2 regions of the Trichocoleus sp. DQ-A2 genome follow, and region 1 is predicted to be linked to the other one. Evidence: predicted binding sites of a transcription regulator. Region 1 holds the regulator's gene; the other holds the start of a gene.
The links. The regulator NtcA, encoded in region 1, controls nitrogen genes in cyanobacteria. The targets are predictions, from matches to a motif close to TTTGTANNNNNNNNTACAAA.
Positions count from the first base shown of each region.

Region 2: the regulator NtcA is predicted to act here: its motif matches at 5,522-5,541, upstream of NC997_RS13175 (ChaB family protein).

Region 1 is NZ_JAMPKD010000008.1:200,297-208,332, reverse strand. It holds partial or broken gene NC997_RS10250 (hypothetical protein) at 43-235, shown strand; gene NC997_RS10245 (hypothetical protein) at 356-757, shown strand; gene NC997_RS10240 (WG repeat-containing protein) at 969-2,087, shown strand; gene hisB (imidazoleglycerol-phosphate dehydratase HisB) at 2,219-2,863, opposite strand; gene fabI (enoyl-ACP reductase FabI) at 3,017-3,793, opposite strand; gene ntcA (global nitrogen regulator NtcA) at 4,173-4,844, shown strand; gene NC997_RS10220 (DUF3084 domain-containing protein) at 5,092-6,693, shown strand; gene NC997_RS10215 (pre-16S rRNA-processing nuclease YqgF) at 6,768-7,172, shown strand; gene NC997_RS10210 (DUF3146 family protein) at 7,229-7,492, opposite strand; gene NC997_RS10205 (GTP-binding protein) at 7,768-8,036, shown strand, end outside.
Region 2 is NZ_JAMPKD010000011.1:156,964-164,731, reverse strand. It holds gene NC997_RS13205 (serine/threonine-protein kinase) at 1-382, shown strand, start outside; gene NC997_RS13200 (response regulator) at 595-2,958, opposite strand; gene NC997_RS13195 (ATP-binding protein) at 3,114-3,371, opposite strand; gene NC997_RS13190 (pentapeptide repeat-containing protein) at 3,775-4,224, shown strand; gene NC997_RS13185 (SRPBCC family protein) at 4,293-4,880, opposite strand; gene NC997_RS13180 (hypothetical protein) at 5,299-5,490, shown strand; gene NC997_RS13175 (ChaB family protein) at 5,639-6,430, shown strand; gene rd (rubredoxin) at 6,651-6,815, shown strand; gene NC997_RS13165 (NAD(P)/FAD-dependent oxidoreductase) at 6,866-7,768, shown strand, end outside.

The DNA.
Region 1 (8,036 bases):
GCAAGCGGAGTGAATCAGTTTAAAACCGTTGCCTAATTAGGTCTGTTTAGTGCGCCAATCATTACCGTCAGCTACTGGTTCATTGGTGGTTGGATGGGTGCCTTGGTAGGGATTGCTTTAGTAGCTGTGACGAACTTACGAACTCTATCATATCTACAATCGCGACACGTTAACTCAAGCCGTTGCTGTCACAATTGGTCGTGCGATCGCGTTTCTTGCCCCAATAGTTAGCTACCGCTGATGATTTATTGGTCTGTACTAGCATTTCTTCAATTTTCCGGTTTGTGAAATTAGTAGCCGAACCTTACTAAAAGCTAATCTTTTTCGCTCAAAACTCTACTCATGAGATGTAGCCATGAATACAGAAGTCCCTAATAATACAGAAACCGCCATAACAGTTAGCCCGGAGACAAAGGCTATCGTTGATGAAAATATGGCAGGCGAATCCGAAGATTTGAAGCGTGAAACGATGGCGCTGATTGACGCCATTAAAAAACGGGCGCAGGTAGAAACAAAATCTGCTACCGAATATACTCGCGATGCCTATCTCAATGCAGTGAAACAAGCACGGGAGAAGATTGAACAGGATAAGTTGTTCGATCCAGAGCGAATTTCATACTCGATTAAACTCATTCAAATGGATGCAGAGAAGAACTGGGAGTCCATCGTGAAGGAAGTGTCAACTTTCGGCGATCGCCTTGCCGAAGCTGCTAAAGCGGCTTGGGATGTCCTGACAGCTCCTCGCACCCCTTCTTGATGTTGAAACAGTAATCACGCGCCGATATAAAACAGGGGCACTCAGCTAGCTGGGTGCCTTTCTAATTTTTTAATTCTAAATTCGGATAGCCTAATCTAGTCAGGCATTACCAGCAAGCTTTAGAATTTCACTGACAATAACAGGGTTTACTTCAGATGATTAACAAATATTGATTACTTAAATCTTGGCTGCGATTAGATAGGGTACTTTTATGAAAATTGCAACTCACAACAGATTGCTTGTCGCGGTTGCCAGCCTTCTGTTTGGATTAGCGATCGCTCTAATTTCTGGATGTGAAGCCATCTCAAATTTTCGGACTTCTCAAGTTAATTTTGATGCAACTGAGGGACAAGCCCGTAATTCGCAAATAGTCATCCCGCTTAAATTTAGCTGGGCTGATTCATTTTCAGAAGAGCTAGCAGCAGTCAAAATAGACGGCAAATGGGGCTATCTTGATAATAAAGGCAACTTCGCAATCAAACCTCAATTTGATAATGCCGAATCTTTTTTCCAAGGGTTAGCGGCTGTCAAATTAAAGAACAAGTGGGGCTATATCAATAAAAGTGGCAACTTAGTCATTAAACCAAAATATGATTTGGCTAAAGCTTTTTCTCAAGGGCTGGCAGCGGTAAAGATAGATGGAAAGTGGGGCTATATTGATAAGAAAGGCAACTTGGTAATTAACCCAAAATTTGATTTTGCTGAATTTTTTTCTATAAGCGATCGCACTGCGTCAGCGCTGGCGGCGGTAGAAATCGGTAAAAAGTGGGGCTATATCGATAAGAAAGGCAATTTTGTCATTCAGCCCCAGTTTGATGCGGCTGAATTTTTTTCTATAAGCGATCGCAGTGAATCAGCCCTAGGACTCGCGCCAGTCAAAAAAGACAACAAATGGGGCTATATCGATAATCGGGGAGACGTTATTGTTCCGTTAGAATTTGAGGAAGCTAAGTTTTTTTCGGAAGGACTAGCAGTGATATCCAGTAATAATAAGTGGGGCTATATTGACAAAATGGGATATATTGTTATTCCACTCCAATTTGATTGGGGTGGAGACTTTTCTCAAGGACTGGCGGGCATAACGATAGACACTAAGGTAGGCTATATTGACAAGGCAAGCAATGTTGTCATTCCCCCACAATTTGATAATATTGATAACTTTTCAGAAGACCTAGCAGCGGTAAAGAACGGCGACAAATGGGGCTATATCAATAAGAGTGGCAAATTCGTAATTAAACCCCAATTTGATAGCGCTCAATCTTTTTCGCAAGGGCTAGCAAAAGTTAAGATTGGCAATAAATATGGCTATATCCGCAAACCTCTTCCATAAGTTCTCATTTCTGAAGACATAGGAGAATTGAGAGTCAGTGGTCGCGGAAACTTCAGCAGAATGAAGCGAGAGCCTGGTGAGGATTTCCCCGGCTTCTCGTTGCCTTTATCGGAGTGTATTTGCAAGGAAACCTATAACACGCCTTTAGAACTGGGGATCGTACCGCCACGACGGGGATCAACTTCGATTGCCATGCGGAGCGATCGCGCAAACGCTTTGAACGTTGCTTCAATAATGTGGTGCGAGTTAATTCCATCTAGTTGGCGAATGTGCAGCGTCATCTGGCTGTGATTGACCACCGCCACAAAAAATTCCCGCACCAGCTGAGTGTCATAAGTCCCGACTCGCTGAGTGGGAATCTCTAAGCCATAGCTGAGATGGGGGCGTCCGGAAAAATCTAACGCTACCTGAACCAACGCTTCATCGAGAGGGGCGAGGAAATTCCCAAACCGGACAATTCCTTTGCGATCGCCCAGTGCTTGATGCAACGCCATTCCTAGGGTAATTCCCACATCTTCATTGGTATGGTGGTCATCAATTTCCAAGTCTCCCGTCGCGGCTACATCCAAATCAATCAGGCTGTGAGAGGCGATTTGATGCAGCATATGGTCTAAAAACGGAATGCCAGTTTTTGCATTGCAAGTGCCATTCCCGTCTAATTTGACGGTGACGATAACATCCGTTTCGCCCGTCTTGCGGGGAACCCTTGCCATCCGAGGAGACAAAAGCTGTTCAATGCTTGGAGAAGGTGTAAATTGGCGATCGCGTGCCTGCATCGCAGATGCTCACTCAAGAAAATAAAGTTAAGTTTATTATCCTACTTTACTGAGCATCTGGGAGACGCGAAAGCCTTAAAAATGCAAAATTAAAAATTAAAAGTTAGCAGAATCTTTGCTTTTTAATTTTTAATTTTTAATGTTTGATTCTTTCTACATCCCCATAATCTCGTATCCGGCATCGACATACAGCACCTGACCTGTAATGCCACTTGACAAATCGCTACACAAGAAAGCAGCCGCATTTCCCACTTCTTTCTGAGTTACAGTGCGTCGCAGCGGTGCCACTTCCTCAACGTGATGGATCATATCCAGAATGCCACCTACCGCCGACGATGCCAAAGTGCGGATGGGACCTGCCGAAATTGCATTCACGCGAATATTCTGCGGTCCTAACTCAGATGCCAGGTAACGGACACTCATTTCCAGTCCAGACTTGGCAATTCCCATCACGTTATAGTTGGGGATCACTTTAACGCCGCCTAGATAAGTCAGCGTGACAATACTGCCGCCTTCTGTCATTAGCGGTTTTGCTGACCCGGCAAGTTGCACCAGCGAATAGGTACTAATTTCTAGAGCTTGGGTGAAGCCAGCACGGGTAGTGGTACTAAAATCACCTGATAAATCTTCCTTGTTCGCAAAGGCAAGACAATGGATCAGGATGTCTAGCTTGCCCCACTTATCGCGGATGGCGTCAAATGTAGACTGAATTTGGGTCTCATTCTGGACATCGCAGGGTAAAAACAAGCTGGGATTGAGGGGTTCTACCAACTCTGCCACTTTTTTTTCAAAGCGACCTCGGTCGTCTGGCAGGTAAGTCACTCCTAGATTCGCACCCGCTTGGTGCAGTTGCTGAGCAATCCCCCAGGCGATCGATCGATTGTTGGCAATGCCGGTGACTAGGGCGTTTTTTCCGGTTAAATCTAGCATAAATGTCGATTTTGAAGGCAATATTAGAGGATATCCGATTTAGGGGAGTATTCAAGATCGCGATCGCCCGGAGCGAGGCTGTCTAGTACGGGTAAGGATCGTGCCTCCTTACTCACCATGCATCCCACCCGATGGCGCAGATACTGTCAAGATATCAACATTTTCCGTCATAATCTTACTTGCCTTGAGCGGGGAGAGAGCTAAAGAAGGTAGCGGAGGAAACTACTTTAAAATTTTGTATCAAATAGCACAAAAACCACCCGGAAGTCAGTTTATCTGTGTCTAATGTCAGAAAACTCTCATAGTTGTTTTGCTATGGTTAAAGTTCCTCCGACAGAAAGTTGCAGAAGTCTGTAGGGCAGCATTTAGGAAAAAGGAAGTGGTAGTGACGCAAGATAGACCGCTAGCAGCTGTGTTCCGTCAACTGGGAGGTGGGGCGTTTCCACCCGTGGTGGAAACTTTTGAGCGGGGCAAGACGATCTTTTTCCCAGGAGACCCGGCTGAACGTGTATACTTTTTGCTCAAAGGTGCAGTAAAGCTGTCTCGCGTGTATGAAGCTGGGGAAGAAATTACCGTGGCGCTGCTGCGAGAAAACAGCGTTTTTGGAGTACTGTCCTTAATTACAGGGCATCGTTCGGATCGGTTTTATCACGCTGTAGCATTTACGCCAGTGGAGCTGCTTTCGGCACCGATCGATCAGGTAGAGCAATCGCTCAAGGATAATCCGGAGCTATCGATGTTGATGCTGCGAGGGCTTTCTTCGCGCATTTTGCAAACAGAAATGATGATTGAGACATTAGCTCACCGAGATATGGGATCGCGCTTGGTGAGTTTTCTATTGATTCTGTGCCGTGATTTTGGCGTTCCTACCGCCAATGGAATTACGATCGATCTGAAGCTTTCTCATCAAGCGATCGCAGAAGCAATCGGCTCCACCAGGGTAACTGTCACCCGCTTACTGGGAGATTTGCGGGAGGAAAAAATGATTTCTATCCACAAGAAAAAAATTACGGTACACAACCCAGTTACACTGAGTCAGCAGTTTACTTGAAAACAGCTAGAGGCTCTCGTCAGGTTGTAGGTTAGGTTGTTGGTTAAAACGGCATGGTAGCGCGAGCAGGTTATCCAGTTTTAACATTTAGTCGGGAGTTGAGTTAAAAGGTGTCAGGTTTTAAGCGGATAGTTTTCAACCTTCCAACCTTTAACCTTTCCGATTTCACCTTCGATCTTTAATTCCTGTTAACCCTTTCTCTAGCCTGCGATGCGATAGGCTGTAACTGGAATGACTGTAGCAGACAATGACCGACAGTGCGCTCTTCCTGATTTTGTCTATTTTAGTGTTGGGAAGCGTCATCGCAACGGTAGGCGATCGCATTGGCACGCGCGTGGGAAAAGCACGCCTGTCGTTGTTCAATCTGCGTCCCCGCAAAACAGCTGTTTTAGTAACGATTCTAACGGGACTAACGATTTCTGCCTCAACACTGACAATCATCTTTGCGACAAGCGAACAATTGCGGATTGGAGTTTTTAGACTCCAAGAAGTGCAGAAAAAACTCAAGACAGCCAGTAAGGATATTGCCAAAGCGAACGAGCAGAAACGGAAAACCGAAAGCGAACTTGCTAAAACCGCCGCCCAAAAAGAGCAAGTCGAGAAGGAACTCGCTCAAGCTCGCACCCAGCAATCTGTCGCTCAGCAGCGCTTAGATGCGATTAATCGATCTTTGGCAGCTGCGCTGGCTAAACAAGGCCAGACGGAGGCGCAACTAAATCAGACTCAAAGCGAACTGACCCGGGTTGCCAGCAGCTTTCAGCAAACCCAAAAACAGCTTACATCTGTCTCAGGGCAAGCCAAGACGCTACGTTCGGAAATCCAACAACTTCAAGCAGAACGCCAAGAACTCCTCCAGCAGCGAAATCAAGTCAGAGCTGAAATTACTGAATTCAAAGCGAAAGTGACTCAGCGCGACCAAAAAATTGCCCAGCAAGACCGAGCAATTAGCCAACGCGATGAGCAAATTCTCAAGCGGGATCAAGCCCTTGTCGAACTTGATGAGAAACTTGCTGCCTTTCGGAAGAGCCTGAGCGATCGCGACGAGCAAATTGCCCAGCGAGACAAAGCCTTATCTCTACTTGACAACAAAATTTCTCAACGAGATGAGGTGATTGCCCAGCGAGAAAATCGCCTTAAAGAACTCGAAAAACAACAAGCTTCCCTAGAGCAGGAAGTGGCAACCTTAGAACAGTATTACCAGTCTTATCAAACTTTGCGTCAGGGTAGTCTGGCACTGCTGCGCGGTCAGGTTCTGGCGGCGGGCGTTTTTCGTATTGTCGAGCCAGCCGCAGCCCGACAGGTCATTGAGCAGCTGTTACGGGAAGCGAATCGGACAGCGATTAAAGCGACCCAACCCGGTCTCAACAAGGTGGCGAACGAACGGGTCGTGCAAATTACAGAGGCACAGGTCGAGCAACTGATCAACCAGATTCAGGATGGTCGAAACTATGTAGTCCGAGTTTTTTCGGCTGGTAACTATGTCCAGGGAGAAAAGCAGGTACAAGTCTTTGCAGACGCCGCACCCAATCAAGTTGTATTCCGCACTGGTGAAGTCGTAGCAACGACATCTGCCGATCCTTCAAACATGACCGACCAACAAATTCGGCAGCGGATTGACCTGCTGCTTGGAGCATCCCAGTTCCGAGCCACTCGCGCGGGGATTTTGGGCGATACAGTTCAGGTTGGCGACAATCGAATTGTTAGCTTGATTCGGTTTATCGAGCAGTTGAAAAAGCACAATAAGCCGATTTCTCTGAAAGCGGTCGTGGCAGAGGACGCCTATATTGCCGGACCCATGAAATTAAATTTGGAGGCAGTTGAAGACGGAGAAGTTGTGGTCAGGATGTAATTTATTAGTCATTAGTGATGAGATGATGACTAATGGCAATTAACCATTTGTAAATTAGCGATTAGCCAATTCAGATGATTTTAGGGTTCGATCCAGGGCGCGATAAGTGTGGTTTAGCCGTAGTGGGGAAAGACAATTCTCTGCATTACCACCAGGTTGTACCAGCAGAAGCAGCGATCGCAACGCTCCTTGAGTTGTGTGAAAAATTTCCAATTGATACTCTAGTGATGGGCGATCAAACCACTTCCAAAAGTTGGAAAAAGAAACTTCAGCAATTTCCAACGTCGGTGCCAATTGTCCTGGTAGATGAGCGCTACAGTACATTGGAAGCACGCGATCGCTATTGGCAAATGTACCCTCCCCAAGGTTTAGGACGCCTGATTCCCCAAGGGATGCGGAGTCTACCCCGACCAATCGATGACATTGTTGCCATCCTCCTCATCGAAAGATACATGAAGCAACGAGAGACGAGGAACTAGGAAACTCTGTCATTCTTAACTTTCTTAATTTAAACTGAACTCAAAACTCAAAACTTTTAAAGTTCCGCCCGGATCGTAAACGCATAGTCCCCTCCAGGCTCTAGCTGGTAATCTTTCTGTTCTAAAAATCGACCCAGAGGTTCCTGAATTAAAGCGCGTCCCAAAGAAGGTGTCACCGACAATTGACCCTGTCGGAAACACCACTGGAACTGCCATTCATATTCTGCCGCCGTGACTTCCCCTGCTAGAAAGCCCCGTTGCCAGGAAAGATGGGTAATTCGGACGTGGGCAGTAGTTTGAGGTAAACGCTTAGAACTCACAATCGCTGTGCCGATCAAATACCTTCATTCAGCAACAATACTAAACTTATTGCGATCGCCTTCGAGATAACATCATTCTCACAGCTGATACTGAGCTGGCACGAACCGAGTAAAAATATCCCTCTGGATATGGAAAGTGCCAGACTAGATCGGTATTGACTAGGATGAAAGAAGAGTAACATCTGAGCAAAAAAGGTGCAATTTTGAGTCGTTTATCGTCTGACCGAACCCCAAATGCCAGCCAGTTCCCTTCACAAACCCCGGACGCAACAGATTTGGATCGGGAACTAGATAACGCCATTTTGAGCTTTGATGACATCCAAGCAGAACTAAATTACAAAAAGGCGCAAAATGCTCTGCGAGATTTGGTAGATAACCTGGATCTAACACCCCAAGAGCGGACGGGACTGGAATCCGAGATTGATGATTTGGCAACGATGCTTGAGAAGTTAGATCGCTCAGTCGTCCAGATTGCCGCCTTTGGGATGGTGGGACGGGGTAAATCTTCAGTACTGAACGCCTTATTAGGTCAGAACGTGTTTGA
Region 2 (7,768 bases), on a different contig from region 1:
CAGTGGCAAGCTGATTCGCACTTTCACGGGGCATTTAAACCGGGTTTATTCAGTTGCTTTTAGTCCGAATGGGCAGACTCTTGCCAGTGGTAGCGGAGATAAGACTATCAAGATTTGGCACTTGGAGACTGGTAAGCTGATTCACAGCCTCACTGGATATTCAAATTCGGTTTGTTCCGTCGCTTTTAGTCCGGATGGGCAGACTCTTGCCAGTGGTAGTGGAGACAACACCATTCAGAATTGGTCGATTGACAGTGGTAAGCTGATTCACACCCTCAGAGGGCATTCAAATTTGGTTTATTCAGTTGCTTTTAGTCCGGATGGGCAGACTTTAGTCAGTGGCAGCGAGGACAAGACTATCAAGATTTGGCGGTGCGATTAGCTGGGTAAGAACTGATGTAAAGCGCGATTAACTGGGCGAGAACTGATGTAAAGCGCGATTAACTGGACGAGAACTGATGTAAAGCGCGATCGCTTCTAGTAAATTCTTTGGGCATTAGATAAAATTGAGCTGCAACGTGAAAGCGAGATACCCGACTTTTTTAAAAAGTCGGGTATCTGAAAACATTGGCAATCATAGAAAAACAAAACCTTCTAATTTTTACCAAGAACCACCTGTATATTTTTCAACAATTCCTCTGAGGTGTAGGGCTTTGGTAAAAATGTTTTGACGTTATTTCCAGCGATTTCAGTTATCTGGTAATTAGATGTAAGTCCGCTAACTGCAATAATCTTGACCTGTGGATTGATTTTTTGCAAAGCCCGGATAGTCGTTATACCATCCATAGCTGGCATCATCATATCGACTAATACAGCGTTAATATCTTGCTTGTGTTCTGCATATAGCACCAATGCCTCCACTCCATCATTAGCGGTTAAAACCTTGTAATTATAGGTTTCTAGAGAAATTTTCGTAAGCTCTCGAATTGAATATTCATCATCAACAACGAGAATTAATTCTCCTTGTCCTCTAGGCAATTCATGAGGCAAGCTTTTCGTCTCATCTGGTATCGTTGCCTGCGTTACGGGTAAGTAAATATAAAATTGCGTTCCTTGGCCTACTTCGCTAAGTACCTGCACAAATCCACCGTGACTTTTAACGATACCCATCACCGTTGAAAGACCTAAGCCAGTACCTTGTCCTATCTCTTTTGTGGTGAAAAATGGCTCAAAGATTCTATCTATTATTTCCCTTGAGATTCCCATCCCTGTATCGGATACAGTAATGACAACGTAAGGGCCAACCTTAGCATCAAGATTCATCCGGGCATAGTGTTCATCAACCCACAGATTCCTGGCACAAAGCTCTAAAGTTCCCCCGTTTGGCATCGCATCCCTAGCGTTTACACAGAGATTCATCAATACTTGGTGCAGCTGAGTTGCATCCCCAGAAATAGTCCAAAGATCGAGCATCGGGATATCGGTGCGGATTTCAATCGCTCTAGAAAATGTCTGTTTAACAATCTGCTCAATTTCTTTAATAATGTGCCTTACTTGCAAGGTGGTTCGCTTCCCTTCGACTCCTCGCACAAATGACAGCACTTGTTTAACGAGATCGGCACTTCGTTGAGTATTGGTTTCTAGTGTTTTTAGTATTCGCCGGCTCTGCTCATCTTGAAGTTTGTGTTCCAAGATTTGAACAGACATTAATACAGGCGCTAGGGCATTGTTGAGATCGTGGGCAATCCCGCTTGCCAGAGTGCCGATACTCTCCATGCGCTGTGCCCGAAGAAACTGGGCTTCGAGTTGTTTCCTCTCTGTAATATCGGTATTAACAGTTAAGATAAATTTGGGTTGTTCTTCTTCATCCCGAACGAGAGTCCAGCGACTTGCAACGATAATATTTTTCCCGTCTTTTGTGACTTGATGCAATTCACCCTGCCACTCGTTTTCTTGGGCAAGAATATTCTGATTTTTTTGGAGTTGTGGTGAAATTTCCTTGTATAAAAGTTGATTAGCATTCTTACCAAAAACTTCTTCTGTCTTCCATCCGTACAAACGTTCAGCCCCTTTGTTCCAAAATAGGATTTGGTTGTTCAGGTCTCGGACGAGAATTGCATCGGTTGTAATATCAAGCAAAGCCGCTTGTTCTTGGATTTTCCGATCTGCCTGTTTGCGCTCGGTGATGTCAAGGACAAAACCGACAACGTTTGGTTGAGATGGTTCCATCAGCGCTGCACCAATCATCACTGGAACGCGACGACCATCTTTGGAAATAAATTCTTTCTCGTAGGGAGTACAATTGCCAGAACTGAGGAATTGTGCGAGCGCGTCTTCGTCTAAATGGCGATATTCGGGCGGAGTAATTTCATCCCAACGCAAACCTCCCGTTGGCAGTTCCTCCCGCTCATATCCCACCATCTGTAGAAAGGCATCATTCGCTTCGGTAATATTGCCCCGAAAATCTGCGAAAATAATCCCAATGATATTCGATTCAACCAAGCATCTAAATCGAGCTTCGCTTTCCTGGAGCGCTATAAATGCTTGCTCTCGTTCTGCTTCTGCTTGTTTGCGTTCGCATATCTCCTGTTCTAAACGTATATTTTGGTCTATCAGTTTTTTGGTCAAGCAACGCAGGCGCAGGTGGATGCTGACACGGGCTAAAACTTCTTCATGCTGGAGCGGTTTAGTAATGTAATCTACCGCCCCAAGATTCAACCCTTTGACCTTATCCACTGTCTCACTCAGAGCGGTCATAAAAATTACGGGAATATCTTGAGTTACTTGATTCGCTTTTAGGCGGCGGCAAGTTTCAAATCCATCTATTCCGGGCATGAGTACATCTAATAAAATTAGGTCGGGTGAAGCATATTCAGCGCTTTCAATTGCACTTTCGCCATCTTCAGCCACTAAAACTTGGAAGCCGGAATGAGCCAGGAAATCGAACAGCATTCCCAAATTGGTAGGAGTGTCATCAACGATTAAGATAACTCCTTTTTCAACCGTATCAACACTCATTCATACCTCTTAAATTCTGTAATAAACTATAAGACTTGTTTCTCTTTAAAACCTTACCGAATTGACAAAATGGGTAGTATACGGAATCAACTGCCGATCCAACCCCTCAAGGTAAGCGATCGCTCTACGACGCCTCTAAAATCGTCTTTCCTTGCCTAGATCGAGCAAGTCTGCGATTTCCTTGGCAGGTGGAGGGTACTCTTGACTTTGAATGCGCCACTCATCAGTTGAACTAATTGACAGCGAATTGCCAATTTTAATCCGGTTCCTTTTGCATCCGGTGTAATACCAATTCCTGTATCTGCCACCTGAAACTGGGTTCTCTCCGTTTGGTAGCCCACTTTGAAAGTTATAACGCCAATTTCTGTAAACTTGACTGCATTGCGAAGTAAGTTAATTAAAACTTGCCGCAACTAGATCGCCTCGCGTCTGAGGATGGGTTTATAAACTTCCTTTAATCAAGAGGATTTACCAATTCCTAACCGCATTTTTAAAGGGTTCCTTTTTTCCCTTCATCTGGACTGCAAGCAATCCACCTTTGTATAGATTTTAAGATATTTTTCCTTATTTAAAATTACACCAAATCGTCAAGAAGCGTAACGAATTTATAAATCTTTTAGCTTTTGATAACCGAAACTTTTGTTTGTATTCTTAGTATTAAAAATTTATTAAATTTTTAAGGTTTATTGCAAACGTCATATAAGAAACAGTTTTAAATGATTTAACCAACCCAATTGGATAGACAAATGTGGCGGTTTTCTTTCTCCTCAGAGATAACGCCTCGCTGGATAATAAGCTTAGGAGGCGAAAAACGTCATGAAACTCACAATACTGGTTGCCGCCGCTTTATCGGTGCCGCTATCGCTGGCGACGCCCGTACAAGCGGCAAATATGGGGCACGTCAAACGATTGCTGGAAACGAAAGAATGCGTAGGGTGCGACCTTTCCGGTGCTGATTTAAGCGGTGCCGACTTGAGAGAAGCGAACCTGCAACGGGCTAACTTAAGGAAAGCCAACCTAACCGGAGCCAATCTGGCTGGTGCTAACTTATACGTAGCGGACTTAGCTCGCGCCCAGCTCAGAAACGCTAACTTACAAAATGCCATCCTAAGATTTACGCGCTTAACGGATGCCAACTTAGAAGGTGCTGACCTGCAAAAAGCGACTTTGAGATTTGCAAACTTGACAGGTGCCAAGCTGAAAAATGCCAACTTGCTTGGGGCTGACTTAAATAGTGCTAATTTATACCAGACAAATATCCGATGAAGAATTCTGCCTGGTATCGTTATCCCCGATAATTTAGGTGCATTTAGAACTAAACGCGATCGCCTCTTTTAACTGCCGCACATCACCTGGCGCATAGTTCGCATATTCACAGGCAGTTCTAGCTGCATTGCCTGTTCGATGAAAATTGACGGCACTGGGATATTGGGCGTTGCTTTTACTGTATAGGTGAGCAAAGTGCCATTCTCGTAATCTTGCAAACTTAAGTCAGCACAGAAATCGGTAAAAGTACCTTTTTCCAAGCGAAAATGAATTTCCTGCTGCACGATCTCAGACACACTCAGATAAGCCTCAACCTGAAGACTGAGAAACAGGAAAGTTTTCGTGGCAACTTGGTAAACACTCTTGGAACTCGTCCCTTCCGGTAAGCCAACAGGCGAGGAGACGTTGGAGTGCAGTACCTCAGAGTGAGTAACATCTGGGAAATATTGCACCCAACGGGGATAGTCTGTCACTTGTTGCCAAACGCGCGATCGCTCGATTGGCAAATACATTTGGGCAGTAACAGCACCCCCCCAAGTAGAACGCAATTGCGTTTCTATCAAAATCTCACCTTGCAAAAGCGCCGTTGAGTATCTCTTGCTCAGCGACAAGTCTGAGGCGGCATCCATCGAGTCCGACGGAAAAAGTATACTCATACTGACTCAGCTACTCCTCAATCAATAGTAATTCGATGTCAAGCTAACACAGGTTGTCTCGGACGTGGAAGGCAAGGTATGTTGGCTAATCTCCTAATTTGATCCTACATCGCTGTTTCAGCAACTCAGTATGTAACAATGATGACCATAATTCCTCAAGCATGTCAGGAGCCAAGGAACGTGAGTCGCTCTCCCAACCCAGGCACCGCAATTTTGTTGTATCGCTGGCATTGCTTTAGTGATTACAGCGATTATCGTGGTGCTGAAAGGATCGGGCGTTCTGAAGCAGCTTCCTGACTACGTCATCTGGGCGTTAGTTCTCTTTACCTTGGTTGCTGGTATCCTCGGCGGCATTTGCAGCTTGGGCGGACGTAGCCGATGGCAATATTCTGTTTTAACCATTTATTTGGTCGAGTCTGTGAGCCAAACTCCTAACCCTGAAACCCTGATTTCTTCTATTTTTGCCAGTGTTGTAGGGCTGACAATTGCGGTGTATCTGTTGCGAGGATTTGGAATTCTCACGTTCATCCCTGGCGGCGTTATCTGGATATTAATTTTGCTTTCAATTGCGAGTGGGATTACTTACGGCGTTCAGCGCACTCGCCGATAATTGCTTTCTTTTTCAAAGTTTGTTAAGTCATTTAGTATCTTTAAATACATTTAATATCAACCTTCGGGGCGATTCGCTGGAATTGTCATGTTCGCTATTCTCCAAGAGAAATTAACAAAAATTAAAAAACAAATTTCAGGAGAAGTGAATGACCGCGACAAACCCAACTACACAGCCAAGTGTTTCCACAGTAGAACGCAGTATCTCAGCCGTTTTCAAAGAGCGCGAACAAATTGAGAAAGTGATTCACCGCTTGCTCGATCGGGGGATTTCCCGCGACGATATTTCAGTAATCGGCAAAAACTTTCATTCCGAAACTCGCATTGCTGGATTCATCACCAAAAAAGATGTGATTTTAGGCGGGCTGAGAAGCGGCGGCATCTTTGGTTCCTTGTTTGGTTCAGCCCTTGGCTTGCTGACTGGTGTGGGAGTGCTGTTCATTCCTTTTGTAGGTTCAGTCGTCGCGGCAGGACCCATTGGTGCGGCGTTGCTGGGTGCAGCGAGTGGTGCTTTAGCGGGTGCAGCGGGCGCTGGTTTAGTTTCTGCTTTGGTCGCTTTGGGAATGCCAGAAGACAAAGCTGCCATTTATCAAACTCGCGTCGAAGCTGGAGATTTTCTGGTAGTTGTAGAAGTCTCTGCCAATCAATCCGGTGAAATTCAGCTGCTGCTAGAAAGTGCTGGTGGCGAAGAAGTGCATACCAGCGAAACCACATTACCCCGCAAACGCGCTGGGAAACTGGAAAGTCCTAGCGATTTGTCCCCGGAAGTTCGTTCTCACCTCTCAGAGGATGCTCAAAGGACATTTATCGCCAATTACAACAAAGCGCTAGAAGACTCTGGCGATGAATCCAAAGCTGACCATCATGCTTGGGATGTTGTTTCTGATCAATTTGAACAAGATGAACACGGCTTTTGGTCGAAGGCTAAAGCAAAGTTGTAGCAACTGGGCGGTTGAAAGTGCGTCTACACTACAAGAGAATTAACCTGCTGGCGTGGGTTTCAAAACTTTTGATTCGGCTTAAGGCGAGTGCGATTCAGCGATAGTCCTTGGCTCAAAACTTAAGTTTCTCGAAGATGAACAATGGGTTCTGCAAAAGCCGATGTAATTTCGATTACGTCGGCTTTTAGTATTATGTATAGGCAAATGTTGAGGAGCGATAATGAAGAAGTATATATGTACAGTTTGCAACTACATCTACGATCAACAACAGGGCGACCCAGATAGCGGTATCCAACCGGGTACGGCATTTGAAGATATCCCGGAAGACTGGGTATGTCCTACGTGTGGAGCTACAAAAGCGGATTTTGAACCATACGACGGGTAGAGAGATAATATCGCATCTGTACGGAAATATTCCGTGAAATCGGCAATAGCTTGATTGTGCAACCTTTAAAAGTAGTAGTGATTGGCGGTGGGGCAGCGGGTTTTTTTGGTGCAATTACCTGTGCCGAAACTTATCCCCACGCGCAAGTAATTTTGTTAGAAGCAGGACGACAACCCTTATCTAAAGTTCGGATTTCTGGCGGCGGGCGATGCAATGTTACTCATGCTTGCTTTGACCCGGCTGGTTTAGTGCAATATTACCCCAGAGGCGGGAAAGCACTTCGGGGGGCTTTTAGTCGTTTCCAAGCTAAAGATACAGTCGTTTGGTTTAGCGATCGCGGCGTCCAATTGAAAACTGAACCGGATGGACGGATGTTTCCAATTACAGATAGTTCCGAAACTATTGTGGATTGTCTGTTTGAGGCAGCAAGGGCATCTGGAGTGCAGATTCGCAGGGGAACACCTGTTGATAAGATTTTCCGGCAAGTGACTTCATTGAATCAACCACTCGACACCGGCTTTGAGATCCAGTTGAAGTCAGGAGAGATCCTCAAGTGCGATCGCATTCTCCTCGCTACCGGCAGCAATCCCCAAGGCTACCGCTGGGCAAAAACTTTAGGACACACGATTGAACCACCCGTTCCCTCTCTATTCACCTTTACGATTTCCGACCCCCGGTTGCAAGATTTAGCCGGAGTCAGCGTGGAAAGTGCGCGGCTGCGTTTAGGTGTCGGTAAAACTCAGTTAGAACAAATCGGGCCATTACTGATTACCCACTGGGGTTTGAGTGGCCCTGCTGCCTTGAAACTGTCTGCTTGGGCGGCTAGAATGCTGCACGATTGCAATTATCGAACAACGTTGCAAATTAATTGGCTACCCCAGTACAACCCGGAAAAGCTGCGGGAAATGCTTTTGGCGGTCAAGTCCCAATTGCCCCAACGCGCCATTTCTACC